Regions from separate parts of the Streptomyces sp. NPDC053541 genome, predicted to be linked through region 1. Evidence: riboswitches for the same ligand, from Rfam matches in the RefSeq annotation. Region 1 holds a riboswitch; each other region holds the start of a gene.
The links. A riboswitch is a leader RNA that binds a small molecule or an ion and turns the genes downstream of it on or off. The one in region 1 is predicted to bind cyclic di-AMP.
Positions count from the first base shown of each region.

Region 2: another riboswitch for cyclic di-AMP. It lies ahead of ACIGW2_RS31015 (transglycosylase family protein); the one in region 1 lies ahead of ACIGW2_RS08855 (transglycosylase SLT domain-containing protein).
Region 3: another riboswitch for cyclic di-AMP. It lies ahead of ACIGW2_RS13725 (M23 family metallopeptidase); the one in region 1 lies ahead of ACIGW2_RS08855 (transglycosylase SLT domain-containing protein).

Region 1 covers NZ_JBITXM010000003.1:366,807-371,358, reverse strand. Annotated here, with positions in the region: gene modA (molybdate ABC transporter substrate-binding protein) at 1-569, shown strand, start outside; gene ACIGW2_RS08860 (polysaccharide deacetylase family protein) at 623-1,447, opposite strand; gene ACIGW2_RS08855 (transglycosylase SLT domain-containing protein) at 1,607-2,497, opposite strand; cyclic di-AMP (ydaO/yuaA leader) riboswitch at 2,501-2,655, opposite strand; gene ACIGW2_RS08850 (aldo/keto reductase) at 3,036-4,028, opposite strand.
Region 2 covers NZ_JBITXM010000013.1:80,074-84,625, reverse strand. Annotated here, with positions in the region: gene ACIGW2_RS31025 (cytochrome P450) at 1-432, shown strand, start outside; gene ACIGW2_RS31020 (transglycosylase family protein) at 547-1,620, shown strand; cyclic di-AMP (ydaO/yuaA leader) riboswitch at 1,880-2,054, shown strand; gene ACIGW2_RS31015 (transglycosylase family protein) at 2,058-2,777, shown strand; gene eno (phosphopyruvate hydratase) at 3,061-4,347, shown strand; gene ACIGW2_RS31005 (septum formation initiator family protein) at 4,472-4,552, shown strand, end outside.
Region 3 covers NZ_JBITXM010000004.1:669,234-673,785, forward strand. Annotated here, with positions in the region: gene ACIGW2_RS13715 (MFS transporter) at 1-216, shown strand, start outside; gene ACIGW2_RS13720 (PP2C family protein-serine/threonine phosphatase) at 276-1,544, shown strand; cyclic di-AMP (ydaO/yuaA leader) riboswitch at 1,792-1,938, shown strand; gene ACIGW2_RS13725 (M23 family metallopeptidase) at 1,950-3,044, shown strand; gene ACIGW2_RS13730 (aldo/keto reductase) at 3,186-4,151, shown strand; gene ACIGW2_RS13735 (PrsW family intramembrane metalloprotease) at 4,304-4,552, opposite strand, start outside.

The DNA of each region.
Region 1 (4,552 bases):
CCTTCTCCTTCGCCGGCTCGCAGGAGCTCGTCGCCCAGGTCTCGCAGGGCTCGCCCGCCGACGTCCTGGTCACCGCGGACACCACGAGCATGGACAAGGTGAAGGGCGACACCGGAACGCCGTCCGTCATCGCCGGGAACCGGCTCGTCATCGCCACCGGCGAGGGCAACCCGCTCAAGATCGACGAGCTGAAGGACCTCGCCGACGCCGGGGTCAAGGTGGTGCTCGCCGCGCCCGAGGTGCCGGCGGGCAAGTACAGCAAGCAGATCCTGGACCGGCAGCGGCTGACGGTGAAGCCCGTCTCCCAGGAGCCCAACGTGCGGGCCGTCCTGAGCAAGGTCGAGCTCGGCGAGGCCGACGCCGGTCTCGTCTACCGGACGGACGCCGAGAGCGCCGCGGACAAGGTCGACGCCGTCGACATCCCGGACGCGCAGAACGCCGTCGCCCGGTACCCCGCCGCGACGCTCAAGGACTCGCGGCACGCGGAGGCCGCCGCCGCGTTCGTCGCCTGGCTGTCCTCGCCCGAGGCACAGAAGATCCTCCGGGAGGCCGGCTTCCAGCAGCCCTGACCGGAGCCGGTCAGGGCTGAACAGGACCGATCAGGGCCGGCCCGTACGGGCCGTCAGGGCGTGGTGCGGACGGGGAAGCTGGCCGGGTGACCCTGCTCCTTGAGCCAGGGCAGGATCTGCCGGAGGGCCTCGACGGTCTGGGTGCGGTCGCCGCCGCCGTCGTGGAAGAGGATCGTCGGGCCGTTGGAGAGCTCGCTCTTCACGGTGTTGACGATGGCCGCGGTGCCGGGCAGCTCGAAGTCCTTGGTGTCCACGTTCCAGCCGAGCGGGCGCATGCCCTCGGCCGCGGCGATCTTCCGGCTGTCCGGGGTGAAGGCGCCGCCGGGGGCACGGTAGTACTCGACCTTCGCGCCGCCGGCCGCCTCCTCGATCAGGCGCTTGGCGTCGAGGATCTGCTGCTTCTGGTACGCGACCGGCTTCTTGTCCATGGTGGTGTCGTGGTCCATGGTGTGGTCGCACAGCCGGTGGCCCTCGGCGACGACCCGCTTCACCAGCTGCGGGTGCTCCTGGGCGTGGGGCCCGACCATGCAGAAGGTGGCCTTGACGCCGTTCTCCTTGAGGATGTCGAGCATCCGGGGCGTCCAGCGCGGGTCGGGACCGTCGTCGATGGTGATGCTCACCGACGTCCCGCCGGCCTCGGTGGCGTGCGCGATGCTCTCCGGCACCTTCGCGGGCTTCACCTGGGCCGGGCCCTTGCCGTCCTGCGCGGGCGGAGCCGGCTGCTCCTGGCGCGAGCCCGCGCCGGCGCCCCCGCCCGCGTCCGCACGCGCCTCCGCCTCCGTGTCCGACAGCACGGCGGCCCCCCAGGCGGCCAGACTCAGCGCGATCGCCGAAGCGACCGCTGCTATCTGCGGCTTGTACGTGCCCTTCAGCCCCATGTGGTGCCCACTCCCCGTGTCTCTCCCGACGGATCCCGCTGGAGAGGACGGACGAAAGGCCGAGAAGGTTTCACCTGATCGAGTGAGATGAGTCGTCAGGTGGGCGAGCGCGGCTTGCCGTGTCCGCGGATGCCGGGTGCGGCATCCGCGGACGGTGCGTCAGTAGGCGCCGAAGACGTTGTCGATGGAGCCGTAGCGGTCGGCGGCGTAGTTGCAGGCCGCGGTGATGTTGGCGACCGGGTCGTACGGGTCGAAGGAGGTGCCGGCCACGTGGTAGGCACGGAAGGTGGGGTCGATCACCTGGAGCAGGCCCTTGGACGGGGTGCCGGCGGCGGCGTTGGAGTCCCAGTTGTTGATGGCCTGGGGGTTGCCGGAGGACTCGCGCATGATGTTGCGGTAGATGCCGTCGAAGCTGCCGGGGATGCCCTCGCGGGCCATGATGTCCAGGGACTCGCGGATCCAGCCCTCCAGGTTGTCCGCGTACGTGTAGCCGGCGGAGGAGGCGGAACCGGCCGAGGTCGCGACGGCCTGGACCGCCTTCGGCTGCGCGGCCTTCGCGGAGGCGGCGGCGCCGCCGCTCGTGGCGGTGGCGGCCTTGGCCGCGGTCCTGGGGGCGGCCTTGGTGGCGGCCTTGGTGGCGGCCTTGGTGGCTCCGCTCCCGCCCGCGGCGACGGTGAGCCGCTGGCCGGGGTGGATCAGCCGCGGGTCGCCGCCCACGACGTGGCGGTTGTCCTTGTAGAGCTTCTTCCAGCCGCCGCGCACCCCGTACTTCCCGGCGATCTTCGACAGCGAGTCACCGGCCACGACGGAATACTTCACCGGCGCCCCGTGCACGGACGCGGGGGCCGCGGCGGGAGCCGTGCGGGCCACCTGCTTTGCCACTGCGACGGTCTGGGCGACGGTCGGGGCGGTCTGCGGAGTGGCCGCGCCCGCCGTGCCGGCGGCGGCCAGCGGCAGGGCGAGGGCGGCGCTGCCGGTGAGGCCGACGGCGGCGATGCCACGGGTGAGCGGGGTGTTCTTCGGACGGCGGTGCTTGCCGGTTCCACGCATGGCGAGTCCTCTCCTTCGCCTGCGAGGTGAGCTGTCGGGTTCGGGCAGGAGATGCCCGGCCGCTGCGCGCGGCTTCACCCCGAGCCGTCCCCGGAGGACCGGGGCCGGCGGAGAACGTGGGTCCCCCGCTCCTGCCGGAAGGGTGGTGAGTGCGGTCGACCGGGCGGCGGCAGGATTCGGCGTTTCCGTCCGGTTTCCGGGCGACCGTATGCGAAGACAAATATCGAAAACAAGACGCGAATTCATTCCACCGAATTGATCGGCCGGGGAATTCGAAAGGATCATTCCACCCGCTCCGGACCCCTTCCCCAATTCTTCGCGGCACGGGCCTTCCTGACGTCCCGGCAGCCTTCGCGGGCCTTCCCGGGGAAGGGCGCGGAGTGACCCACCTCACCCCGCTCCGCGCCGTGCCGCACCGTTCGCCTTTTCCCCTCGAATGGCCCCCTTCAGGAATCACTTCGGCATTTCGGCATTGCAGGGCAATAAGCGGACATCGCCCGTTTTGCCAGCTATCGGCCCGGCGGTCCCGGGGCCGGACTCAGGACCAGGCGAGTCGGGCGCGGTGCCGCCAGTAGACGCCGGGCTCTCCCGCCAGGGCGTCGAGCGCGGCGAGGTCCGCCGGGCCGAGGGAGAGCCGGGCGGCGGTGAGGTTGGAGGCCAGCTGCTCCTCGGTCGCGGCGCCCGAGAGCACCACGTCGGCCCAGGGGCGCGCGGCCGCCGCGGCCAGGGCCACGGCGTCGGCGCCGGCCCCGGTGCGGGCGGCGACCGCACGGAGCGCGGCGGTGTCCGCGCCGGTGGCGTTGCGCCCGGCGAGCCGGCCGTTGGCCAGCGCCTCCTTCACCACCACGAGCCAGCCGGCCTCGTGCGCCTCGGCGAGCGCCGGGCCCGCGGAGGGTTCGAGCAGGTTCCAGGTGGCCTGCACGGCGGTGAAGAGCGGCCGGCCCGCGACGCTCACCTTCCGCGCCGCCCGGATCGTCCCGGCCTGCGCCGGGCCGCTGGTGGACAGCCCGACCCGTACCCCCTCGGCGGCGAGGTCCGCGAGCCGGGCGTGCAGTGCCGGGTCCGTGAGCGCGGGACTGTCCGGGGTGACCGAGTGGACCAGGTACACGTCGAGACGGCGCCCGAGCAGGGCGCGGGTCTCCGCTGCCTGGCGCTCGAACACGGCCACGGAGTGTTCCTTCACCTCGTGCGCGGCGACGCCGGAGACGCGCCAGTCGGCGGTGTAGGTGTAGCCCCACTTGCTGCCGACCGTGACCGCCGCGGCCGCCTCCGGGCGCGCGTCCAGCCAGCCGGCGAGGAACTCCTCGGCACGCCCGTAGGAGCGGGCCGTGTCGAAGTAGCGCACGCCGGCCGCGTACGCGGCGTCGAGGAGGGCGTGCGTGCGGTCCCGGAGCGCCGCGACGCTCCGCTCGCCGGGAAGGTCCAGCTCTCGCCCGAGCGTGATGTAGCCGGGCCGCCCGACGGCGGCGGTCCCGAGTCCGAAGCGCGCGAGCGGGCCGGCGGTGGCGGGCGTGACGGCGTCGGCCGGCATGGCGGAATCCCTTCGGCGGTCCACGGGCGGTCGGCGGTGCGCCGACCCGTACCCGACCTTAGGCCGTCCCTTCCGGGTCTTGCCGGGCTGCCGGCTCCCCCAGAGCTTCCCCTGGGTGGGGGTCCCCGGCGGAGCCTGGGAGGGCGCCCCCAGCACCGCGCTCGACGCGTCGTCGCCGGTCGCCGACGGCCCCCTGGGCTTCACCCATGGGCCCCGCGTCGCGTCCGCCCCCTCGGCCTGGCGGCCGGGGAGGTGGGTGGCCCACCTCCGCCGTGTGCTCTTCCCCCGGACCCCGGCGGGCCCGCGGAGACCCCATGCACCGGCCGCCGCTCTCCCCCCTAGCCCTTCGGGCACGGGAGGTGCGCCCGCTCATCCGGCCCGACCCGAAAGTCACGACCCAACGGCGCCGCCCGACCCGGCCCGTGCCCGGCCCTCCGGGCGCGGTGCGGCGCCCCCTCCACCCGTCGGCGGGCCACCGGGTCCCACGCCGTGGGCCCCGGCCGGGCGGGCATCAGAACCGGCCA
Region 2 (4,552 bases), on a different contig from region 1:
GAGACCGGGCTCCTGGAGACCGGGATCGAGGAGCTGCTCCGGTACGACGGGCCGGTGGAGCTCGCGACCTGGCGGTTCGCCACCGAGGCGCTCACCATCGGCGGGCAGGACATCCCGGCCGGCGACCCGGTCCTGGTGGTGCTCGCGGCCGCCGACCGCGATCCGGCGCGCTTCGAGGCGCCGGACACCCTGGATCTGGCGCGCCGTGACAACCAGCACCTCGGGTACGGGCACGGCATCCACTACTGCCTGGGCGCCCCGCTGGCCCGCCTGGAGGGGCAGACGGCGCTGGCGACCCTGCTGACTCGCCTGCCGGACCTGCGACTCGGGGCCGATCCGGCCGAACTCCGGTGGCGCGGCGGGCTCATCATGCGTGGCCTGCGCACGCTTCCGGTCGCGTTCAGCGCTTCCCACAAAACGTCCGCGAACTGACGGGGCGTCAATGCTGTGATCTTCGCGTGATCTGCGCTGCATCGACTTGTGACGTGCGTTCGAATGCCGCTACGTTCACCAGCAGTCTCAGCAGTCACGCGAAAGGCACTCCGCATGCGCTCCGGAAACGGACGTCACCGCAGACCCCGCCAGGCCCCCGCGCTCGTCGTCGCGGCGGGTGTGACCGGCTCGGCCATGGCGCTGCCGTTGCTCGCCACCGGCTCCGCCTCCGCCGCCGACGCGGCGACCTGGGACCGGGTCGCCGAGTGCGAGTCGGGCGGCGCGTGGAGCGCCAACTTCGGCAACGGCCTCTACGGCGGGCTCCAGTTCACCCAGGAGGGGTGGGAGCGGCACGGCGGCCTGGCCTACGCGCCGAGCGCGGACCTGGCGAGCCGGGCCCAGCAGATCGCCGTCGCGGACAAGGCGTTCGCCGCGGGCGACACCCAGTGGGCCACCTGCGCGCCGATCGCCGGCCTGACCCACGACGGCAGGACCCCGAACGTCGACCCGGGCCCGGGCGTCACGCCCGCGGAGCCCACCGGCCCGCTCCCGGAGTCCAACCGCACCGACGGCCTGCCCGGCACCTCGACCGGCACCGCCGCCGGCTCCGGCGGCACCACCACCGCCCCCTCGGCCGGGACGACCGCTCCGGCGACCCCGGCCGCCCCCGCGACGCCCGCCACGCCCTCCACCGGAGCCGGCACCGGCACCCCGTCGGCCCCCGGCTCCACCCCCGGGTCCACGACCGCGCCCGCCACCCCGGCGACCCCCGCGAGCCCGGCCACGCCCGGCCTCCCGGGTCTCCCCGGCACCCCCGGCGCCTCGGATCCGACGACCTCCGCCCCCGCGCCCGGCACGGGCCGGCACCGGGGTGACGCCGCGACAGATGAAACGGACACAACGGGCGGAACAGTCGAGTCCGGACGTCACGCCGCGCCCGCTGACGGGGCGAAGGGTGACGCGACCGGCGGTAACGGGGCGAACGATTCGGGCACCTCGGACAAGGCGGGCGAATACCTCGTCAAGCCGGGTGACAGTCTGTCGGGCATTGCGCAGGAGAACGGCCTGCTCGGTGGCTGGACCGCCCTCTACGACGCCAACAAGGAAACGGTCGGCTCTGACCCCGACCTCATCCTCCCTGGTCAGAGCCTGGAGTTGGGCCCCGAATCGACCGCGCCCGCGAAGTAGTTCAGGGCCATATGTCCGGTTCTGTGCAAGTGAGACATGAGTCTCTCTTCCCGAACTGGCGTGTCACGCCCGCAAACTTTGCTCATCGCACCCCTCACCTGGGCAAACAGGACCTGACGGGGTGCAAGTAGGGGCGATTTTTCCGGGTTGAGGGTCTTTGAACTTCTCCCGGGTCTCTGTCTACGGTCGTCACCGCTCGCCACCGCGGGCCCCGTCGACCGGTACGCCGAATCCTGCCGCCGATCCGATGGGAACAGTCGTCGCGCAAGCGCCGAAGGCAGGAGCGGGGGACCCAAGGTAGGTGCCGTCCCCGGCCGCCCGAGACGGGCGGCCGGCGACCGGCTTGGGGTGAAGCCGCGTGCAAGGACACGCGGCCGGGCAGCTCACTCGCCCGAACCCGACAGCTCACCTCGCAGGCGTCGGTGAGGAGAACTTCCATGCTGCTTTCCGGCAAGGGCAAACACCGTCGTGCCTTCAAGGCCACCCGCGCCGTCGCCCTCGTCGGCGTGGCCGGCGTCGCCGTCGCCGCCCCGCTGATGACCGCGGGCTCCGCCTCGGCCGCCACCGCCTCCGAGTGGGACGCCGTCGCCCAGTGCGAGTCCGGCGGCAACTGGTCCATCAACACCGGCAACGGCTTCTACGGCGGCCTGCAGTTCACCAACTCCACCTGGGCCGCCTTCGGTGGCACCGCCTACGCCCCGCGCGCCGACCTCGCCTCGAAGGCGCAGCAGATCGCCGTCGCCGAGAAGGTCCTCGCGGGCCAGGGCAAGGGCGCCTGGCCGAGCTGTGGCGTGGGCCTCTCCAGCGCCTCGTACGACGGCGGCTCCGCCTCCTCGGACAGCGGCTCCACCGCCGAGCGCTCCACCGAGCAGCCGACCACCCGCAGCGAGCAGCGCCAGGCCCCGAAGCAGGCCGCCCCGAAGCAGGCCGCTCCGAAGAGCACCAAGAAGAGCGCGCAGAAGACCGTCACCACCCCGACCGGCAAGAAGGTCAAGAAGGGCGACGGCGAGTACAAGGTCGTCCCCGGCGACACCCTCAGCAAGATCGCCCAGGCGCACGGTGTCAAGGGCGGCTGGGCGAAGCTCTTCGAGCTGAACAAGGACGTCGTCCAGGACGCCGACCTGATCTACCCGGGTCAGCAGCTCCACCTGAAGTAGTCCCGGAGCACCCGAGGCAGCGGGGGACGGTCCGGCGGTCGTCCCCTTCCTCCCCCTCCCCGCGGTGACCGACGAGGCCGGCCCGGAGCATCCCGCTCCGGGCCGGTTTCGTACTCCTCGGTAACCGGGGTCTTTCGCCCCCATACGCGTGCCCTTGGGTCCTTTTTCGTCCCAGGGGGCGGGCGCCCGGCTGGCCGGAGCCCCCGAGCCGGTTAGGCTCTTGTCGCAAGGCGAACGAGTCCTTGCCGCATGCGTCACAATCAGCGTCACATCCCAGAAGGAGATGCTCGTGCCGTCCATCGACGTCGTCGTAGCCCGGGAAATCCTGGACTCCCGAGGCAACCCCACGGTCGAGGTCGAGGTCGGCCTCGACGACGGCAGCACCGGCCGTGCTGCCGTTCCGTCCGGTGCCTCCACCGGTGCGTTCGAGGCCCTCGAGCTCCGCGACGGTGACCCCAACCGCTACCAGGGCAAGGGTGTCGAGAAGGCCGTTCTCGCCGTCATCGAGCAGATCGGCCCGGAGCTCGTCGGCTACGACGCCACCGAGCAGCGCCTGATCGACCAGGCGATGTTCGACCTGGACGCCACCCCGGACAAGTCCTCGCTCGGCGCCAACGCCATCCTCGGCGTCTCCCTCGCCGTGGCGCACGCCGCCTCCGAGGCCTCCGACCTGCCGCTCTTCCGCTACCTCGGCGGCCCGAACGCGCACCTGCTGCCCGTTCCGATGATGAACATCCTGAACGGCGGCTCGCACGCCGACTCCAACGTGGACATCCAGGAGTTCATGATCGCGCCGATCGGCGCCGAGTCCTTCTCCGAGGCCCTGCGCTGGGGCACCGAGGTCTACCACACCCTCAAGTCCGTCCTGAAGTCCAAGGGCCTGTCCACCGGCCTCGGCGACGAGGGCGGCTTCGCCCCCAACCTGGGGTCCAACCGCGAGGCCCTCGACCTCATCCTCGAGGCCATCAAGCAGGCCGGCTACGTGCCCGGCAAGGACATCGCGCTCGCGCTCGACTGCGCCGCCTCCGAGTTCTACAAGGACGGCAAGTACGAGTTCGAGGGCAAGGCCCGCTCCGCCGCCGAGATGACCGAGTACTACGAGGAGCTCGTCTCCGCGTACCCGCTCGTCTCCATCGAGGACCCGCTGTTCGAGGACGACTGGGCCGGCTGGAAGGTCATCACCGAGAAGCTCGGCTCCAAGGTCCAGCTCGTCGGCGACGACCTCTTCGTCACCAACCCGGAGCGCCTGGCCCGCGGCATCGAGGAGGGCTCCGCGAACGCCCTCCTGGTCAAGGTCAACCAGATCGGCTCGCTGACCGAGACCCTGGACGCCGTCGAGCTGGCCCAGCGCAACGGCTTCAAGTGCATGATGTCCCACCGCTCCGGCGAGACCGAGGACGTCACCATCGCCGACCTCGCCGTCGCCACCAACTGCGGCCAGATCAAGACCGGCGCCCCGGCCCGCTCCGAGCGCGTCGCCAAGTACAACCAGCTGCTGCGCATCGAGGAGATCCTCGACGACGCCGCCGTCTACGCCGGCCGCAGCGCCTTCCCGCGCTTCAAGGGCTGACATCCGGCGCTGACATCCAGCGCTGACACCGGCGCCGTGAGGCACCTCCGGACGTCCCCGCACTCGGTCCCGTACCGTGTGCGGGGACGCACGTTTGATCAGGTGACCAGGGGAGGCACGGGACATGGCAGTGAAGAACCGGGACCGGTTCTCGACCGCGACCCGGATCAGGCTGCTCGGCGAGCAGACCGCCGCCCGCGTCTAC
Region 3 (4,552 bases), on a different contig from region 1:
AACACCGTCTGCGGGATCGGCATCACGCTCGGGAATCTCGGAACGGGCGTGCTGCTGGACGCGACCGGCTGGTCGGCGGTGCCGTGGCTGGTGCTGTGCGCGGTCGGGCTCGGCTGCGCGGCGGCGATGGCGGCCCTGGCGCGCGGCGGGCGGCTCGCGGAGCGCCCCGCCGTACGCCAGTCGGCCGAGGAGGAGTCGCCGACCCGCACGGGCTGACGGCACCCTGGGGTGGTCGCGGTGGTGTCCGCGGCCGGGCGCATCCAGGGAGAGCACAGGTGGCGCGAGCAGCGGGAGCGCCGGGTGGGGCGCGGGGCGGGCCTGCGGGCGCCGACCCCGGGCCGTACCGCGGTGCCCGGCGCTTCCTGCGGGCGCTGCCGCCGCTGGTGATCGTCGGCGGGGTGGTCTACGACCTGATGACCCCGCCCGCGTTCACCGCCGCCCCCATGTACGCGGCGGCGCCGCTGATCGCCGCTCCCTTCTTCTCGACCCTGACGACGCTGCTGACCGGGATCGCGGCGGTCCTGGCGTGCGTCGGGCTGCACAACTACAACGCGACGGCCGACACGATCCCGGCCCTCACGGAGTCCCTGACGGTCGCCACGGTCTCGGCGCTGGCGGTGCTGGTCAGCCGGGTGGTGCGGCGCAGCGGGGAGCGGCTGGCCTCGGCCCGGGTGATCGCCGAGACGGCGCAGCGGGCGGTGCTGCCGGCGCCGGCCGAGCGGATCGGCGGGCTGCAGATCGCGGCGCGGTACGAGGCGGCGCAGGCCGACGCGTTCATCGGCGGCGACCTGTTCGCGGTCCAGGACACGCCCTTCGGGGTACGGCTGGTGGTCGGCGACGTGCGGGGCAAGGGGCTCGACGCGGTCGAGGCGGTGGCGGTGGTCATCGGCGCCTTCCGGGAGGCGGCCGAACAGGAGGCCACCCTGGAGGAGGTGGCCGAGCGGCTGGAGCGGGCGCTGGCCCGGGAAGGCACGCGGCGGACCGGGCTGGACGCCTTCGAGGGGTTCACGACGGCGGTGCTGGCCGAGATCCCGGGCGGTGACCGGGTGGTCCGGGTGGTCAACCGCGGGCATCCGGAGCCGCTGCTGCTGCACGCGGACGGCGGCGTCGAGCCCCTGCTGCCGAGCGAGGCGGCACTGCCGCTGGGCATGGGGGAGTTGGCGGTCTGGCCGGACCGGGTGGACGTGTCGCCGTATCCGCCGGGGGCGACGCTGCTCTTCTACACGGACGGGCTGTCGGAGGCGCGGGACGCGGCGGGCGAGTTCTACGACCCGAAGGGGCGGCTCGCGGGGCGCCTCTTCCCGGGGCCGGAGGAGTTGCTCGACGCGCTGGTGGCCGATGTGCGGCGGCACACGGGCGGGGCGACGACGGACGACATGGCGCTGCTCGCGGTGGCCCGCCCGGCGGCGGGGCAGCCGGAGCGGCGACGCACCATGCCGGTGGTGCCGGGGGACAGTGGCGCCCGGGGCGGGACAGGGACCGGGACCCGGGGCGGGACCGGGAGTGGGAGCGGGGACGGGAGTGGGAGCGGTGCGCGGCGGTGACAGTGGTGCCGGGCAGGACGCTCGTGGCACCGATGACAGGCCGTAGTCGAAGGGTCTCCCTCCGATAACAATTGACTCAACGTCAGATTCCTTCTGTGAACGCCTGTGTTTCTGAAGGGCGTTCAACTCGGGCGATTCCCTCCCAATTCAGCTAATGATCAAGGGGAACGGCTTGGAATCGGAGGGCCGTGTCTATTAACGTTCGATAACGCAGCGCGGTCGTCACAGCCGTCGCAAGAGACGGCACCGTGCGCGTGCGCCGAATCCCGCAAGGGAACCGGGGAACCACCACTTGGGGTGAATCGGGCCCCACCGCACCCGTGCGGCACGCCCGTAGGAGACCTTCCTGCTCCGAACCCGTCAGCTAACCCGGTAGGCGAGAAGGAAGGAAAGGAGAGCGCCTCCGTGGCGTCCAACACCCCTGCTCCGCAAACCCCCTTCGCCTCCTACGACGCCGCCGCTGCGCCGGGCGCCCTGGACGGGGGCACGGAGGAGTGGAACCCCACCGAGGACTCCCTGCGCGCGCAGAACCGCTCCGGCGGACGCCACCGTGTCGTCAAGCAGCGCTCCAACTTCGCGCGTTCCTCCACCGTCCTCGGCGTCGGCGTCATCGCCGCCGTCGGCGCCGGCGGTCTGGCCACCGCGCAGCAGAAGCCCCCGGTCTCGATAGCCCTGCCGGACGTCGACCTGCCCGACGCCGCGGACCTGCCCGGCGTCGGCGAGCTCATCGGCGCCTCCGACGACCACGAGGACTCCGGCTCCGAGGCCGCGGGCAACGCCGCCCAGCCGCTCACCGCGCTGACCTACACCACCCCCGACGCCGCCCCGCAGAGCGCCGGCAACGCGGCGACCGGGACGCGGACGACCGCCGACGCGGGCGAGGCGCTGCGCGCCCGGATCCTCCAGCAGGCCGAGCAGCAGCAGGCCGTCGCCGACGCCGCCGAGAAGGAGGCCGCGGAGAAGCTCGCGGCCGAGAAGGCGGCGGCCGAGGCCCAGGCCAAGGCGGACGCGGCGGAGAAGGCGGCCGCCGAGGCGAAGCGCAAGGCCGAGGAGGAGGCCGCGGCGAAGGCCGAGGCCGAGCGCCTGGCCCAGCTCGCCGCCAGCTACGCGCTGCCGACCACCTCGTACACGATCACCTCCACCTACGGCGAGGCCGGCTCCATGTGGTCCTCCGGCTACCACACCGGACTGGACTTCGCCGCCCCCACCGGCACCCCGGTCAAGGCCGTCCACGGCGCCACCGTGAAGTCGGCCGGCTGGTCCGGCGCCTACGGCTACCGGATCGTCCTGGAGATGGCGGACGGCACCGAGGTCTGGTACTGCCACCTCTCCTCCATGACCGTCGGCGTCGGCCAGTCCGTCGGCACCGGCGAGACCATCGGCCGCGTCGGCGCCACCGGCAACGTCACCGGCCCCCACCTCCACCTCGAGGTGCACACCCCGTCCGGCGACGGCATCGACCCGGCCGCCTGGCTGCGCTCCAAGGGCCTGTCCGTCTAGGGCGCGGGTCCGGGGCGCCGGTGCTGAGTGGGTGGCGCCGCCGCTGAGTGGGTGGCGCGCGGTGCGCTGGGCGCGCGGTGCGTGGTGCCTGTGCGGGGTCGGTCCGGAATAGCGTGACCGGCGGGCGGAGTTGATCTCTTCATGACTTCACTCCGCCGTCTCGGCACCTCCGACCTGCATGTCTTCCCGCTCGCCCTCGGTGGCAACGTCTTCGGCTGGAGCGCCGACGAAGCGCAGTCCTTCGCCGTGCTCGACGCCTACGTCGCCGCCGGCGGCAACTTCGTCGACACCGCCGACGTCTACTCGGCCTGGGCCGAGGGCAACCGGGGCGGCGAGTCCGAGACGGTGATCGGCCGCTGGCTGGCCTCCCGGGGCAACCGCTCGGACATCCTCGTCGCCACCAAGGTCGGCGCCCACCCGGACTTCAAGGGCCTGAGCGCCGCGACCATCAAGGCCGCCGCCGAGGAGTCGCTGCGCCGGCTCGGCACCGACCACATCGACCTCTACTACACGCACTTCGACGACGAGTCGGTGCCGGTGGAGGAGATCGTCACCGCCCTGGACCAGCTGGTGAAGGACGGCAAGGTGCGTGCCGTCGCCGCCTCCAACATCTCCCCCGAGCGGCTGCGGGCCTCGCTCGACTTCGCCGAGGCCGAGGGCCTCGCCCGCTACGTCGCCCTCCAGCCGCACTACAACCTGGTCTCCCGCGAGACCTACGAGGGCCCGCTGCTCGACGTCGCCCGGCAGGGCGGCCTCGCGGCCGTGCCGTACTACGGCCTGGCGTCCGGCTTCCTCACCGGCAAGTACCGCCCCGGCAAGGTCGTCGACAGCGTCCGCGCCCCGCGGGCCGCCGCGCTCGCCGAGACCGAGCGCGGGCAGCGGGTGCTCGCCGCCCTGGACGCGGTCGCCGAGGCGCGCGGCGCCGAGCCCGCCACCGTCGCCCTCGCCTGGCTCGCCTCCCGCCCCACCGTCGCCGCGCCGATCGCCTCGGCCCGTACGGTCGAGCAGCTCCCGGCCCTCGTCGCGGTCGCCGACCTGGAGCTCACCGAGGCCGAGCTGGCCACCCTGACCGAGGCCTCCGAGGCATCTGAGGCCTCCGAGGCCTGAGCGGGGCCGGAGCCGGGGGCGGGGGTCCCGGGGCCGCGCGGCTCGCGCGGCCGGTGCGGCCGGTGCGGTGGGCGGTCCGCCGTCTGCCCGTCTGCCCGTCAGCCGTATGCGGTCTGCCCGCCTGCGGTCCGTCGGCCGCGGCTGCGGTCCGGCTAGCTCCGGTACGGGTTGTAGCCGCCGTAGTCCAGGTACTGCGGCGGCGCCCAGACCCGGCCGGTCGCCCGGGCCGCGTAGGTCAGGGCCGGGGAGGCCACCTGGCGGCGCTGCCACAGGTGGTGCAGCAGCTCCTGCTCGCGGGCGGTGAAGTCCTGCGGGGCCAGTCCGCGGCGGGCCCGGTGCCGCAGGAAGGCCAGGGTGGTGGCGAAGGCCTCGTACTCGCCGACGGCCCGTGCGCCCGGCTT